Regions from separate parts of the Zymobacter palmae genome, predicted to be linked through region 1. Evidence: predicted binding sites of a transcription regulator. Region 1 holds the regulator's gene; each other region holds the start of a gene.
What was found. The regulator sigma-54, encoded in region 1, starts transcription at its own class of promoters, with help from an activator protein. The targets are predictions, from matches to a motif close to TGGCACNNNNNTTGCTNT.
Positions count from the first base shown of each region.

Region 2: hmpA (NO-inducible flavohemoprotein) is a predicted target of sigma-54. The motif match lies at 1,336-1,353, and genes of this name have one in related genera.
Region 3: ZBT109_RS12185 (amino acid ABC transporter substrate-binding protein) is a predicted target of sigma-54. The motif match lies at 1,746-1,763, and genes of this name have one in related genera.
Region 4: norV (anaerobic nitric oxide reductase flavorubredoxin) is a predicted target of sigma-54. The motif match lies at 1,750-1,767, and genes of this name have one in related genera.

Region 1 covers NZ_AP018933.1:2,341,451-2,344,601, forward strand. Annotated here, with positions in the region: gene lptB (LPS export ABC transporter ATP-binding protein) at 1-562, shown strand, start outside; gene ZBT109_RS10455 (hypothetical protein) at 659-886, opposite strand; gene ZBT109_RS10460 (RNA polymerase factor sigma-54) at 1,258-2,700, shown strand; gene hpf (ribosome hibernation-promoting factor, HPF/YfiA family) at 2,857-3,151, shown strand, end outside.
Region 2 covers NZ_AP018933.1:1,266,131-1,269,281, forward strand. Annotated here, with positions in the region: gene hmpA (NO-inducible flavohemoprotein) at 126-1,298, opposite strand; gene ZBT109_RS05560 (YecA/YgfB family protein) at 1,843-2,520, opposite strand; gene ZBT109_RS05565 (SprT family zinc-dependent metalloprotease) at 2,681-3,151, shown strand, end outside.
Region 3 covers NZ_AP018933.1:2,763,418-2,766,568, forward strand. Annotated here, with positions in the region: gene ZBT109_RS12180 (amino acid ABC transporter permease) at 1-430, opposite strand, end outside; gene ZBT109_RS12185 (amino acid ABC transporter substrate-binding protein) at 624-1,652, opposite strand; gene ZBT109_RS12190 (ferredoxin--NADP reductase) at 2,183-2,962, shown strand.
Region 4 covers NZ_AP018933.1:2,835,156-2,838,306, forward strand. Annotated here, with positions in the region: gene ZBT109_RS12510 (DUF4354 family protein) at 1-76, shown strand, start outside; gene norR (nitric oxide reductase transcriptional regulator NorR) at 88-1,629, opposite strand; gene norV (anaerobic nitric oxide reductase flavorubredoxin) at 1,807-3,151, shown strand, end outside.

The DNA.
Region 1 (3,151 bases):
CGACGCTGGTGAAGTGCGCATTGACGATGTGGACCTGTCTCGTCGTCCGATGCATGAGCGCGCACGTGCAGGCATTGGCTACCTGCCGCAGGAAGCGTCGATCTTCCGCAAGCTGTCGGTGGCAGATAATATTCTGGCGATTCTGGAAACGCGTAAGGACCTTACTCGTCAGCAGCGCCACGAGCATCTGGATGCACTGCTGAAAGAATTCAGCATCACGCATATCCGCGACAATATGGGGATGAGCCTGTCCGGTGGTGAACGTCGCCGCGTCGAAATAGCGCGCGCATTGGCCATGGATCCCGCGTTCATCCTGCTTGATGAACCATTCGCGGGCGTCGACCCCATCTCGGTGGGTGAAATCAAGGACATCATTCGTCAGCTGCGCGACCGCGGCATCGGCATTCTGATTACCGATCACAACGTGCGTGAAACGCTGGATATCTGCAATAACGCCTACATCGTAGGTGATGGCAAGATCATTGCCGAAGGCGATGCCGATACCATCTTGGCCAACCAGCACGTCCGTGACGTGTATCTGGGCCACGAATTCCAGCTATAACCGCCCTTTTTTGTCAGACCATAAGCGCCACCGCCGATCGTCAAGTACGGTCGAGCGGTGGCGCTTATGCATATGGAGTGTACGATACGCTCTCGCTCAGCCTTCGGAAGGCAGCAGGCGGGGGCGCGCAAAGGTGACCAGCTCCGCAAACGTCGGCACCTTGCCATCATTAATCTCGTCATACTCCAGAGCGAAACGGCGCAGCTGCTTACGGTGTTCGTTGCTCAGTTCGACTTCACATGCGGTCAGCACGCGATCCAGCGCACTTTGATCGGACAGGTCGACGGGTTGCTGGGAACGTGGGTCATTACGGTCGATAGCCATACTGCACCTCCAGGGGTACTGTGGGCATTTTATTGAGTCAAGGAAGCCCCAAGCCAGATCGTGGTCGGGTTTCCACCTCACCTGTATCTTTGTGTACCCTCACGTATAAAAGGGCTTTGCCTAGGAATCAATCCCTGCTCGACCAATGCATCATGCCCTCCTGCTGTCACCCCGTTCCTTTTTGAAAGCCTTTCAGCCATCGTTCAGAATGGATATCCCGTTCTATCTGTCTGACGATCAAGGAGATCACCCGTTTTACCGGCAAGCTGGCATGTTTCTTGCCGGAATTTAAGAGAGGGGGCTTGCATCCGCAGCGCGAAGCGATATAGCGTAAGAATCGTATTGGTGATATCGCCCAGGTTGCTACAACAATGATGACACCCTCTCTGCAACTCAATATCGGCGCTCACCTCACGATGACGCCACAATTACAGCAGGCCATTCACCTGCTGCAGCTTTCGACACTCGACCTCCGCCGTGAGATTGAGTTAGCCGTAGAGCACAACCCCATGCTGATGCTCGTCGATACCTTCGACGACGCATACGAACTCGCACTCGAAGATGACTGGAGCGCTGCCGAGAATACGGACAGCGAAGAGTCGTTCGACGATGCGGGCATCGATGAAGAGCGTGAGGGCATGCTGGCCGAGGGGCTGATCAATCCCACGGCGCCGTCATCTGGCGGTACCGAAGGCCCCGATATCGAACGCAATGCACGTGAAGAAACGCTCAAAGACGTGCTGTACCGTCAGGCCTCGCTACTGCCACTCAACGATCAGCAGCAGCTCATTGCCGATGCGCTTATCGACGCCCTCGATGAACGCGGCTATCTGAGCCAGCCGCTGAACGAACTGCGCGATGGCCTCAATGCCCAGCTGCGCGAGCCGGTCAGCGATACCGACATGCACGCGGTGCTCAGCCAGCTGCAACAGCTTGAACCGACAGGCGTCTTCGCCCGCGATTTGTCCGAATGCCTGCTGCTACAGCTCAACACACTGCCCAGCGATACACCGCTGCTGCCACAGGCTCGGCGTTTAGTACGCCAGTTCCTAGAGATTCTGGCCGCGCACGACTTCAAACGGCTCAAGCGTCGGCTCACGCTGGACGATGAATCACTTGATGAGATCATCGCGATGATCCGACGGTTGGATCCAGCCCCGGGACGGCTCTACAGCAGCGAAACGGACAACTACGTCATTCCGGATCTGGTGCTGCGTCGACACCCGCGTCAGGGCGGTGAAGTCGAGCTAAATCCGCTCGCCCTGCCCCGCGTGTCGCTGCACGATGAGTACGTGCACCTGATCCGGCGCGGTGATCGCAGCGAAGGCAATCAGTTCCTGCGCCACCACTTACAGGAAGCACGCTGGCTGATGAAAAGCCTGAGCAGCCGCAACGACACCCTGCTCAAAGTCGGACGAGAAATCATCCGCCGCCAGCATGCGTTCTTGGACCATGGTGAAGAAGCCATGAAACCGCTGGTGCTGGCCGACATCGCGGAAGTGGTCGGGCTGCACGAGTCCACGGTCTCACGCGTGACAACGCAAAAGTACATCCACACCCCACGCGGGTTGTTTGAGCTGAAGCATTTCTTCTCGAGCCATGTGGGCCAGGCCGGCGATGCGCACTCCAGCACCGCTATCCGCGCCAAGCTGAAGAAGCTAATCGCACAGGAGCCGCCTCACAAGCCACTGTCGGATGCTCGGCTGGTGGCACTGCTTGCCGAGGATGACATCACGGTTGCACGACGCACAGTCGCGAAGTATCGTGAATCTATGGGTATTCCAGCGTCCAGTGAGCGCAAGCGGCTGGCGTGAGATGAGATAACAGCATGTGATCAAGCGGCACGGAACGTTCCGGCCAATTACGGATCACATTGGTATCAGGCTAGTGTTTGGCTACACTCAGAAAGTATGGGAACGTACAGGATGTACCTTCCCATGCGGTTCTCACACCCGAAGAAGGAGAGTGCCATGCAGGTCAACATCACAGGACATCACATCGAACTGACCTCTGCCCTGCGCGACTATGTCGAACAGAAGCTCGCTCGACTGGTACGCCATGACGCGCGCATCATCCAGACCCACGTGACGCTGTCCGTCGAGAAGGAACGCCAGACGGCAGCCTGCACCCTGAAAACCGCGGGTGCGGAGCTTCATAGCGAAGCCACGCTGAACGATATGTACGCGGCGATCGACGCCATGGCTGACAAGCTGGACCGCCAGCTGCTCAAACAGAAAGACAAGCAGCAGCTTCACTCTCATGAAC
Region 2 (3,151 bases), 1.1 Mb from region 1:
GCAACAAGGCAAGAACAAAGGCGAACCTACGGGTTCGCCTTTTTCTTTTCCTCTCTATAGCGGTTGTTTTCGCCTCTGATATCGTAAGGCGGCCACTGTTTGCTTGGTTTGGAAACAAGGGGGCTTCAAAGTGTTTTGTGGGGTCCGAAGCACTCATAGTGAATGCGATCGTCGGTCACGCCATGCTTCAGCAGCAGTGCTTTCATGTTGGCCATAAAGCCTGTCGGGCCGAGTACATAGACGTGGAAGGTGTCGCCAGCAGGTAGCCATGAGCGCAGGCAGTGGCTGTCGATATGGCCGACGGCATCAGGGGTATCATGGGCCAGCGGCTGGCTGAAGCACAGTTTTAGGGTCATCCTGTCCTGAAGCCCGGCTTGCTGAGCGAGGAATGCGCCAAATGTCAGTGTCTGGCTGTTATGAGTGGCATGGAGGAAATGCACCTGCCGCTGCTGCTCCAGCGCCTCTTCCAGCAGCGGAATGGCGGGAGTGATCCCTATACCCGCTGTCAGTAATGCCACGGGTACCTTGTCTTCCCCCAGAATGAAATCACCTGCCGGAGGGAATATCTCTAGCTCATCGCCGACCTGGCGTTCATGCAGATAGCCTGAAGCGCGCCCATCAGGCACATGCTTAAGTGTGATTCGCAGGCTACGGCCGTCCGCGCGATTGGATATCGAGTAATTGCGGCGCACCTCTTCCCCTTCAATCATTAGGCGTACGCCGATGTACTGGCCTGCCTGATAGTTGAGTATGGGACCGCCATCGGTAGGCGCCAGCGTCAGCGAGCGTACATCTTGGCTTTCTTGCTTAATGCTGTCTATGCGGAAGCGACGGCTGCCACGCCACCCACCAGGCTGCATCGCATTCTGTTCGTAATGCTGCTCTTCCTTACCTATCAACAGATCAGCCAGCTGCTGATAGGCGGCTCCCCATGCCTGCAGCACCTCATCGGTTGCCACGTTAGCGCCGAGCACTTCTCGGATGGATTGCAGCAGGCAACTACCGACGATGGGGTAGTGTTCGGGCAGAATCTGGAGCGCAACGTGCTTATTGACGATCCGGCTGACCAGCGGCGTCAACGGCGACAGATCGTCGATATGGCGAGCGTACATCAGTACGCTGTTGGCCAGCGCACGAGCCTGATCACCGGTGGCTTGGTGCGTCTGATTGAAGAGTGCGCGAACCTCAGGGTGAGTCTCAAACATCAACGCATAGAAATGGCGCGCCAGTGCTTCTCCACCGCTTTCCAGTAGCGGAACCGTGGCTTGAATGATGGTTTTCTGTGCCTGAGTCAGCATGGATACTCTACCTTTTTGGTGTGAAATTCATTTCAATAGAGCAAACCGCATGCCAGTTTTATTTTCACTTTTATATCAGCAGGTTGAATATTTTTATTCTCATAATGATATGAAAAAATAGGTGTCATTATGATTGGCAGCTGTCTAAATGACAGTGGTGACGGGTGACGGGTGACGGGTGACGGGTGACGGGTGACGGGTGACGGGTGACGGGTGACGGGTGACGGGTGACGGGTGACGGGTGACAGAGGACAGAGGACAGAGGACAGAGGACAGAGGACAGAGGACAGAGGACAGAGGACAGAGGACAGAGGACAGAGGACAGAGGACAGAGGACAGAGGACAGAGGACAGAGGACAGAGGACAGAGGACAGAGGACAGAGGACAGAGGACAGAGGACAGAGGACAGAGGACAGAGGACAGAGGACAGAGGACAGAGGTGGCTAGGTGTATCTAAAGGGAATCAAGAAGCCGGAGCAGCGGCGTATCGTGGGGGGGACAAAGGCCGCGTTATGTGCGGCCTTTGAGGGGGAGCGAACGGGTGTCAGCGGCGGCGATTCTTTTTCTGACTGCCTTTTTTCTGTTGCGCCGCCCCTTTCTTCGGTCCATACGCTTTCGGTTTCTCTGGCGGCACGCGATATAGCAAGTACAGGTCGAGAGTCAGATCGGGCAGCTGGCGTGCAAGGTGATTGGCCTGTTCATGGGAGCCGGCCATGGCCGCCAGGTCGGGATCTTCTTCTTCGAACAGTTCGGACAAGGCCATGAACGGCAGCAGCAGTTGCGCGGCCTGTTCTTCCTGTTCGCTGAACCATGCATCATCTTGCATGAAGACGCCGGTCATGAAGCCGGCACACCATTCGCCTACCGGAGTGTCGATCGGGCTTTCATCGACGTCGATCTCTAAATCGAAGGGCAGTTCGGGAATCTGGCCGCTTTCCAGTACGTTGGCTGCATTGGTATGTAGGGTTTCGAGATGAGCCAGAATGCGGTCGTGCTGCGCTGCATCTTCGAAATTTGGTTCACCGTTGAAGATTTCAGCCACCCACAGTTGTGCTGGCGTTGCTGCAGGTGAGATTGCCAACGCCATCAGGAACCCATGAGCCCCGAACAGCGTCAGTGCTTCAGGATCAACGCGGTCGCTGTCGAGAAACTCAAACAGCTCATCCATAGCGTCGTCATCAAGCAGTGGCACCTGTGGCGCCTGCTCTTCATTGCCGGACATTCGGGCACTCCCACACAGATCAAGGGACGGCGGCGGTCAGGGCCGCGCATCGTTAAAGAAGGCACATTAAGGTATGTGCCGTCGAAAATAGAGCAATATTGGCGTTATTCTAACAGGGTAATCGCACTTGGGCAGGGCCTTATGGGAGTTTGTGTGTCGAATGAAAAGCTGTTTACCTGAGCGCATTAATGCGCTGACGTGCGAGCTACCAGATAAATGGCAGGAGAGGCTGGTGTCGGGCGATGACAGCGTCTATAAAGCCGTCGTTGAACTGCAAGTACAGCGCTGTCTAGCGCATGCGCGCCGCTATTGGCCATCGTTGCCCACGCCCGACATTCGTTTCGATTTGAAAGGGCGCAGTGCAGGACAGGCGCACTTCGGCCATCGCGCGCTGCGCTTCAATTGCATCATGCTGGCAGCACAGCCGCGTGCTTTTATCGAGGAAGTCGTGCCGCACGAAATGGCGCACTGGGTCGACGTGCTCGGTGTTGCATCGAAAGGGAAACCGCACGGGCCGGTATGGCGTTGGCTTATGGTGCATCTGTACGGGCGGCAGCCACGCGTCACACATCGCTTTGACACGACGATCAGCACGCCAACGCCTTGGCATTATGGTTGCCACTGTACTGAA
Region 3 (3,151 bases), 420 kb from region 1:
GCAGCTGCAACAGCATCGGGATATTACGGAAGATCTCGATATAAACGGTCGCACAGCGTGACAGCAGCCAGTTGGAAGATAGGCGAGCCATCCCGACCAGCAACCCAAGCAGCGTACAGGTCACGATAGACAGTCCTGCCACCAGCAACGTATTCAGCAGCCCGACTGTAAACGCATCGGCATAGGTGCTGTTGGCACTGTATTCGACCAGTGTCTGGGAAATACCAAACCCTGAGCGCTGGCTCAGGTAGTTAAACCCCGTGGTAACCCCTTGAGCCGCGAGGTTCGACAGGGTGTTGTTCGTCAGTAGAATGACGAGCACGACAGCCACCAGCAGCATCACTGCCTGGAGGACGAACGCCCGAACACGAGGGTCTCGCCAGAGCGGACCGTGCTCGCGCGGTGGAATGGTCGTAGAAGGTCGCAGCATGGCGTTCACTTTCCTTTCATTCAACGACAGGGTGTTGATCACCGCTGCCGACTCGGCACATCACGCCACCCCTGACACGGCAGTCATCACTCGCCGCAGCAGGGTACCTACGGAAGCTGCCCCGAGCGCCGGGGCAGCGTTGTCAGTACACCAGTACAGAAGCCTTCAGGCTCTGTCGGCCGGAAGAGAGGCCTTAACGCACGGGCGGTGCATACTGGAAGCCACCGGCGTTCCACAATGCGTTTTTGCCGCGTGCCAGTTTGAGAGGAGAGTGTTCACCGACGGTACGGTCGAATATTTCGCCGTAGTTACCAACGTTCTTCACGATATTGTGTGCCCAGTCGTTGGACAGCCCCAGCTGCTTGCCAAAGTCACCGTCCTTGCCGAGCAAACGCGCCATATCAGGTGATTTAGGTGCCGCCGTCAGCGCATCAACGTTCTTGCTGGTGATGCCCATTTCTTCGGCATTCAGCATGGCATACAGCGTCCAGCTGACGACTTTGCCCCACGCTTCATCGCCACGGCGCACCATTGGCGCCAGCGGTTCCTTGGAGATCATTTCCGGTAAAATTACACCGCTGTCAGGATCTTTAAGCTGACTGCGCAGCGCGGCCAGCTGAGAGCTGTCGATACTGATTGAGTCACAGCGTCCCCCCTCGAAGGCGGCCAGCAACTGCGCTGGGCTTTCAAACGTTACCGCCTGATAGTGAAGGCTATGGCTGGCAAAGAAGTCGGCCATGTTCATTTCACTGGTACTGCCAGACTGCGTACAGACTGTCGCGCCATCCAGCTCTTTGGGCGACGTAACACCAGCATCCTTGTGCACCATGAACCCCTGACCGTCATAGAACAGTACGCCGCCCGGGAAACTCAGTCCCATGCTGTTGTCACGCGATGCCGACCACGTGGTATTACGGCTCAGCAGATCCACTTCGCCCGACTGTAGGGCCGTGAAACGTTCACTATTGGGCAGTGGCACGAAAGTGACCTTTTCAGGATTACCCAATACGGCGGTAGCAACGGCACGGCACATTTCGGTGTCGATCCCTTGCCAGCGCCCTTTGGCATCGGGTGCCGAGAAGCCTGCCAGCCCATCGCTGACGCCACAGCGCAGCTCACCGCGCTTCTTCACATTTTCCAGCGTGCCAGCATGGCTGAACTGTGTCGCCAGCATGCCTGCCATTGCGATACTCATTGCGGTCAGAACAGTACGTGTACGCATTGCAGATACCCCCACTCATCCATAACAAGAGACATCGACCCGCTGCGGCACAAAGCATGCGCTCAAAGAAGGTGCGACTTCGTTATCCTTCCGTACGCAATAACCGTTCCAACCTTAAAAATTCTTTTAATTTCATATCTCTAATCAGGATGACGGCCTACCACTCCCCCCGAATAGTCGTCATGATGACATCTCTATGACGTCCTGCTCCCACCGAGCTCACCGTTTGGACGCATGATCTGCACGCCGGACTCGAAAACGGCACCATAATAGAGCGTCATGCAATCAATACTCGCCAATACATGAGGTTGCGCTAGCGACAAAACGCACCAAAAGGGATAGACACACTAAAAATGAGGTATCGAACCAGCTCCCGATACGGTGCTGACAATTCCTTGCATTACACTCAATTTGCTCACTCGCCAGCACTGATCGGTTATAATCCTGTCAATATTCCCGACCCTTCCTCTCGCAGTGAAGGTCCACCGCATAGACCGAGCGCGCCCCTGACGGCGCAGGAGCCAAGGCAAGTGAGCAGCAAGTTTTCGACCGAGAAAGTGCTGAGCGTTCACCACTGGAACGACACCCTCTTCAGCTTTACCGCCACGCGTGATCGTAGTCTGCGCTTCAAGAGCGGCCAGTTCGTCATGATCGGCCTGGAAGTGGATGGCAAGCCGCTGGTGCGCGCGTATTCGATTGCCAGCCCCCACTACGCAGACGAGCTCGAATTCTTCTCAATCAAGGTGCAGGACGGCCCGCTGACATCGCGCCTCCAGCACCTCAAAGTGGGCGATGACGTTCTGATCAGCCGCAAGCCGACCGGCACGCTGGTACTGGACGACCTGCGCCCCGGCCGTTACCTCTACCTGCTGTCTACCGGCACAGGGCTGGCACCGTTCATGAGCCTGATTCAGGATCCGGAAACCTATGAGCGCTTCGAGAAAGTAGTTCTGGTGCACGGTGTCCGTGAAGTCAGCGAACTGGCCTACAAGGACTTCATTGAGAAGGAACTGCCGGAGCACGAGTATTTGGGTGAGGACGTCCGCGACAAGCTGATTTACTACCCGACCGTGACCCGTGAAGAGTTCCACACCATGGGACGTCTGACTGATCACATTCGCTCGGGCAAACTGTTCGAAGACATCGGCCTGCCGAAGATTGACCCCGAACACGACCGCGCAATGATCTGCGGCAGCCCGGCGATGCTGGCGGAAACGTCAGAAGTACTGAATGAATGCGGCTTGAAGATTTCACCGCGCATGGGTGAACAGGGCGACTACGTCATTGAACGTGCGTTTGTTAGTCAATAGCCCGTAAGAGATTGCATAGTGCGCAAAAGGCAGCCTTCATGGGCTGCCTTTCATGTATATGAAGGTGCGTATATTTATTCACTTCATAGCGGGAGCCTGTAGAAGTGCGACAGGTTTTGCTCAAGAACTGGCCTGAATGTCCGATCAACCGTAGAAGAGTCATTTCCTTCAATGATCTATGGGCCACAC
Region 4 (3,151 bases), 490 kb from region 1:
GGGCTTTTCATCACTGCAACCTGACGTCTATGACGCGGACGTCATCCGCTTCAGCACGGACTGTCCACGTCAGTAGGTCGGCATTAACTACTTGAGCTGTAGTCGTTTGGCCAGTCGGTGCAGGTTGGGCGCATTGACGCCCAGCTGGCGCGCGGCGGCCGTCCAGTTACCGTGACAGGCCGTCAGTGCATCCGAGATCCAGCGACGTTGGAAGGCTTCGGTCGCATCGCGCAGCGACGCTTGGGGCACATCAATATGCACGGCAGCGATCTGGCCACTGAGCGTAGGCGTATCGTCACTGCGCGTTTCTTCCGTCCACTCCAGCGCCAGATGTTCAGGCTTGAGTACGGCTTCGCCCTGCCGGCATACGGCACCGGCAATCACGGCAGCGCGGTAAATGACGTGCTCCAGCTCGCGTACGTTGCCGGGCCACGGATAGCGTTCGAGACGCTGCAGCGCCGCCGGCGACAGCGACAACTGGCGCAACGACAGCCGTGCACGACAGCGTTCACAGAAGAACCCCGCCAGCAAAGCGATGTCGCCTTCGCGCTCGCGCAGCGAGGCCACATGAACAGGGAACACGCTCAGCCGGTGATACAGATCCGCACGAAAGCGCCCTTGCAGCACCGCTTCCTTCAGATCGACATTGGTCGCGGCAATAATGCGAACATCAACCTTCACACTGCGATCATCGCCGATACGCTGCACATCACCGTACTGCAACACGCGCAGCAGCTTGGCCTGCAATGACAACGACAGCTCGCCGATCTCATCCAGAAACAGCGTGCCGTGATTCGCCATTTCGAACTTGCCCGCACGATTGCTAATCGCACCGGTGAAAGCCCCTTTCACATGCCCAAACAGCTCGCTTTCGGCAACCGATTCGGGTAGGGCGGCACAGTTCAGGTACACCATGTCCTGTGCGGCGCGTGGCGACCCGGCGTGCACCGCCTGAGCGACCAATTCTTTGCCGACGCCTGTCTCACCCAGAATCAGCACACTTAAGTCCGTACCCGCCACTACGGCAATCTCCTGCCGCAGCTGCTGCATGGCCCGTGACTGGCCGATCATGTCGTGGGCGGTGCTCTGACCCGGCGAGCGCGGCATGGGCAGCTGCACCGGCTGCTCTTCGAGCTGGCGCACTAACAGTGCGTTGTCGAGCGCCACGGCCACCAGTGCACTGATCAGCCGCAGTGCTTCATCCGAAAAGTCGCTGAATTGATCGGCACTCAGGCCGTCCAGTGTCAGTGCCCCGATCAGCATCTGATCGCGCAGCAACGGCAACCCGATGCAAGCATGAACATGCATGTGCTCGTGCCCGGGAATCAGCCCATCGTAGGGATCCGGCAAGGCGCTGTCGGCCGGGAAGCGCACGATGTCACCCGCGCGGGCGATCGCCTCCAGTCGCGGATGCTCGTCGATGCGAAAGTGCCGACCGCATACATCCGGCGGCAATCCGGCCATCGCCAGTGGCCGAAAGATACCGTGGTCATAGTGCAGCAGCGCGGTGGCATCACACTTCAGCAGCTGGTGAAGGCGCTGCACCAGACGCTGAAAGCGATCGGGATCGCCGATATCGGTCTGAAGCGCCAGCGCGACATCGGCCAGCGAGCGAAAAGAAAGCGACATAACACCCTCCCATCAGCATGTATCATCAAGATACACACCTTACCATATTGATATCTTTTCACGAATATCAATAAGACACCTATCACTTATAATATATTGAAAATAAACAATAAAAAGAGTTGGCACGTTTCCTGCCGAGGATGAGATGCACATGTCATTCGTTCAGGGAGCAGCAACATGTCGATTCACGTCACAGGCAACGTTCATTGGGTAGGTCAACGCGACTGGGAAATCCGCGACTTCCACGGCACCGAATACCATACGGTCAAGGGCAGCAGTTATAACAGCTATCTGATCCGCGAAGGCAAGAACGTGCTGATCGACACTGTCGATCACCGCTTCAGCGAAACGTTCGTGCGTAATCTGGCACAGGAGATCGACCTGCTCGACATCGATGCTATCGTCATCAACCATGCGGAAGAAGACCATGCTGGCGCGCTGACCGCGCTGATGGCGCGGATTCCAAACGTGCCGATCTACTGCTCGCGCAATGCTATCGACTCCATCAATGGACATCACCATCATCCCGAATGGCACTTCAATGTCGTGAAGACCGGCGACTCGCTGGATATCGGCAACGGCAAGTCTCTCGTCTTTGTCGAAGCCCCGATGCTGCACTGGCCGGACAGCATGATGACCTACCTGACTGGGGACGCGGTGCTGTTCAGCAACGATGCCTTCGGCCAGCACTATTGCGACGAACATCTGTTCAACGATGAAGTGGATCAGGCTGAGCTGTACGAACAGTGCATGCGCTACTTCGCCAACATCCTGACCCCATTCAGCCCGCTAGTCACCGCCAAGATTAATGAAGTGCTGGCGCTCAAACTGCCACTGTCGATGATCGCGACCTCGCATGGGGTGGTCTGGCGCGAACGCCCGGAACAGATCATTGAGCACTACCTGGAATGGGCGGATCACTATCAGGAAGACCGCATCACCATTGCCTACGACACCATGTCACGCAACACCCGCATGATGGCCGATGCCATCGCAGAAGGGATCAGCCAAGTCGACCCACTCGTCGCGGTTAAGAGCTACAACATCTCGCGCAGCGACAAGAACGAAGTGCTGACCCAAATCTTCCGCTCCAAAGGCGTGCTGGTCGGCTCTTCGACCATGAACAACGTGATGATGCCCAAAGTCGCGGGCATGCTTGAAGAGCTGGCCGGACTGCGTTTTCGCAACAAGAAAGCCGCGGCGTTTGGCAGCTACGGCTGGACCGGAGGAGCAGTCGATCGCGTGCAGACGCGTCTGATGGATGCAGGGTTCGATACCGCACTTTCGCTAAAGGAAAAATGGCGTCCCGACACAGACGCACTCGAAGCATGCCGCGAGTATGGCCGCACCATCGCTCGCCTGTGGGCGCTGCATGATCTGTCGGTATCAGAGCCGACCGCCTCAACACGCCAAGCCACCGGCGTCGATCCCGCCATGCTTGATAAGAAACCGCTGGGGCCGCGCATGCAGTGCAGCGTCTGCCAGTGGATCTATGACCCGGTCAAGGGCGAACCTCAGCAAG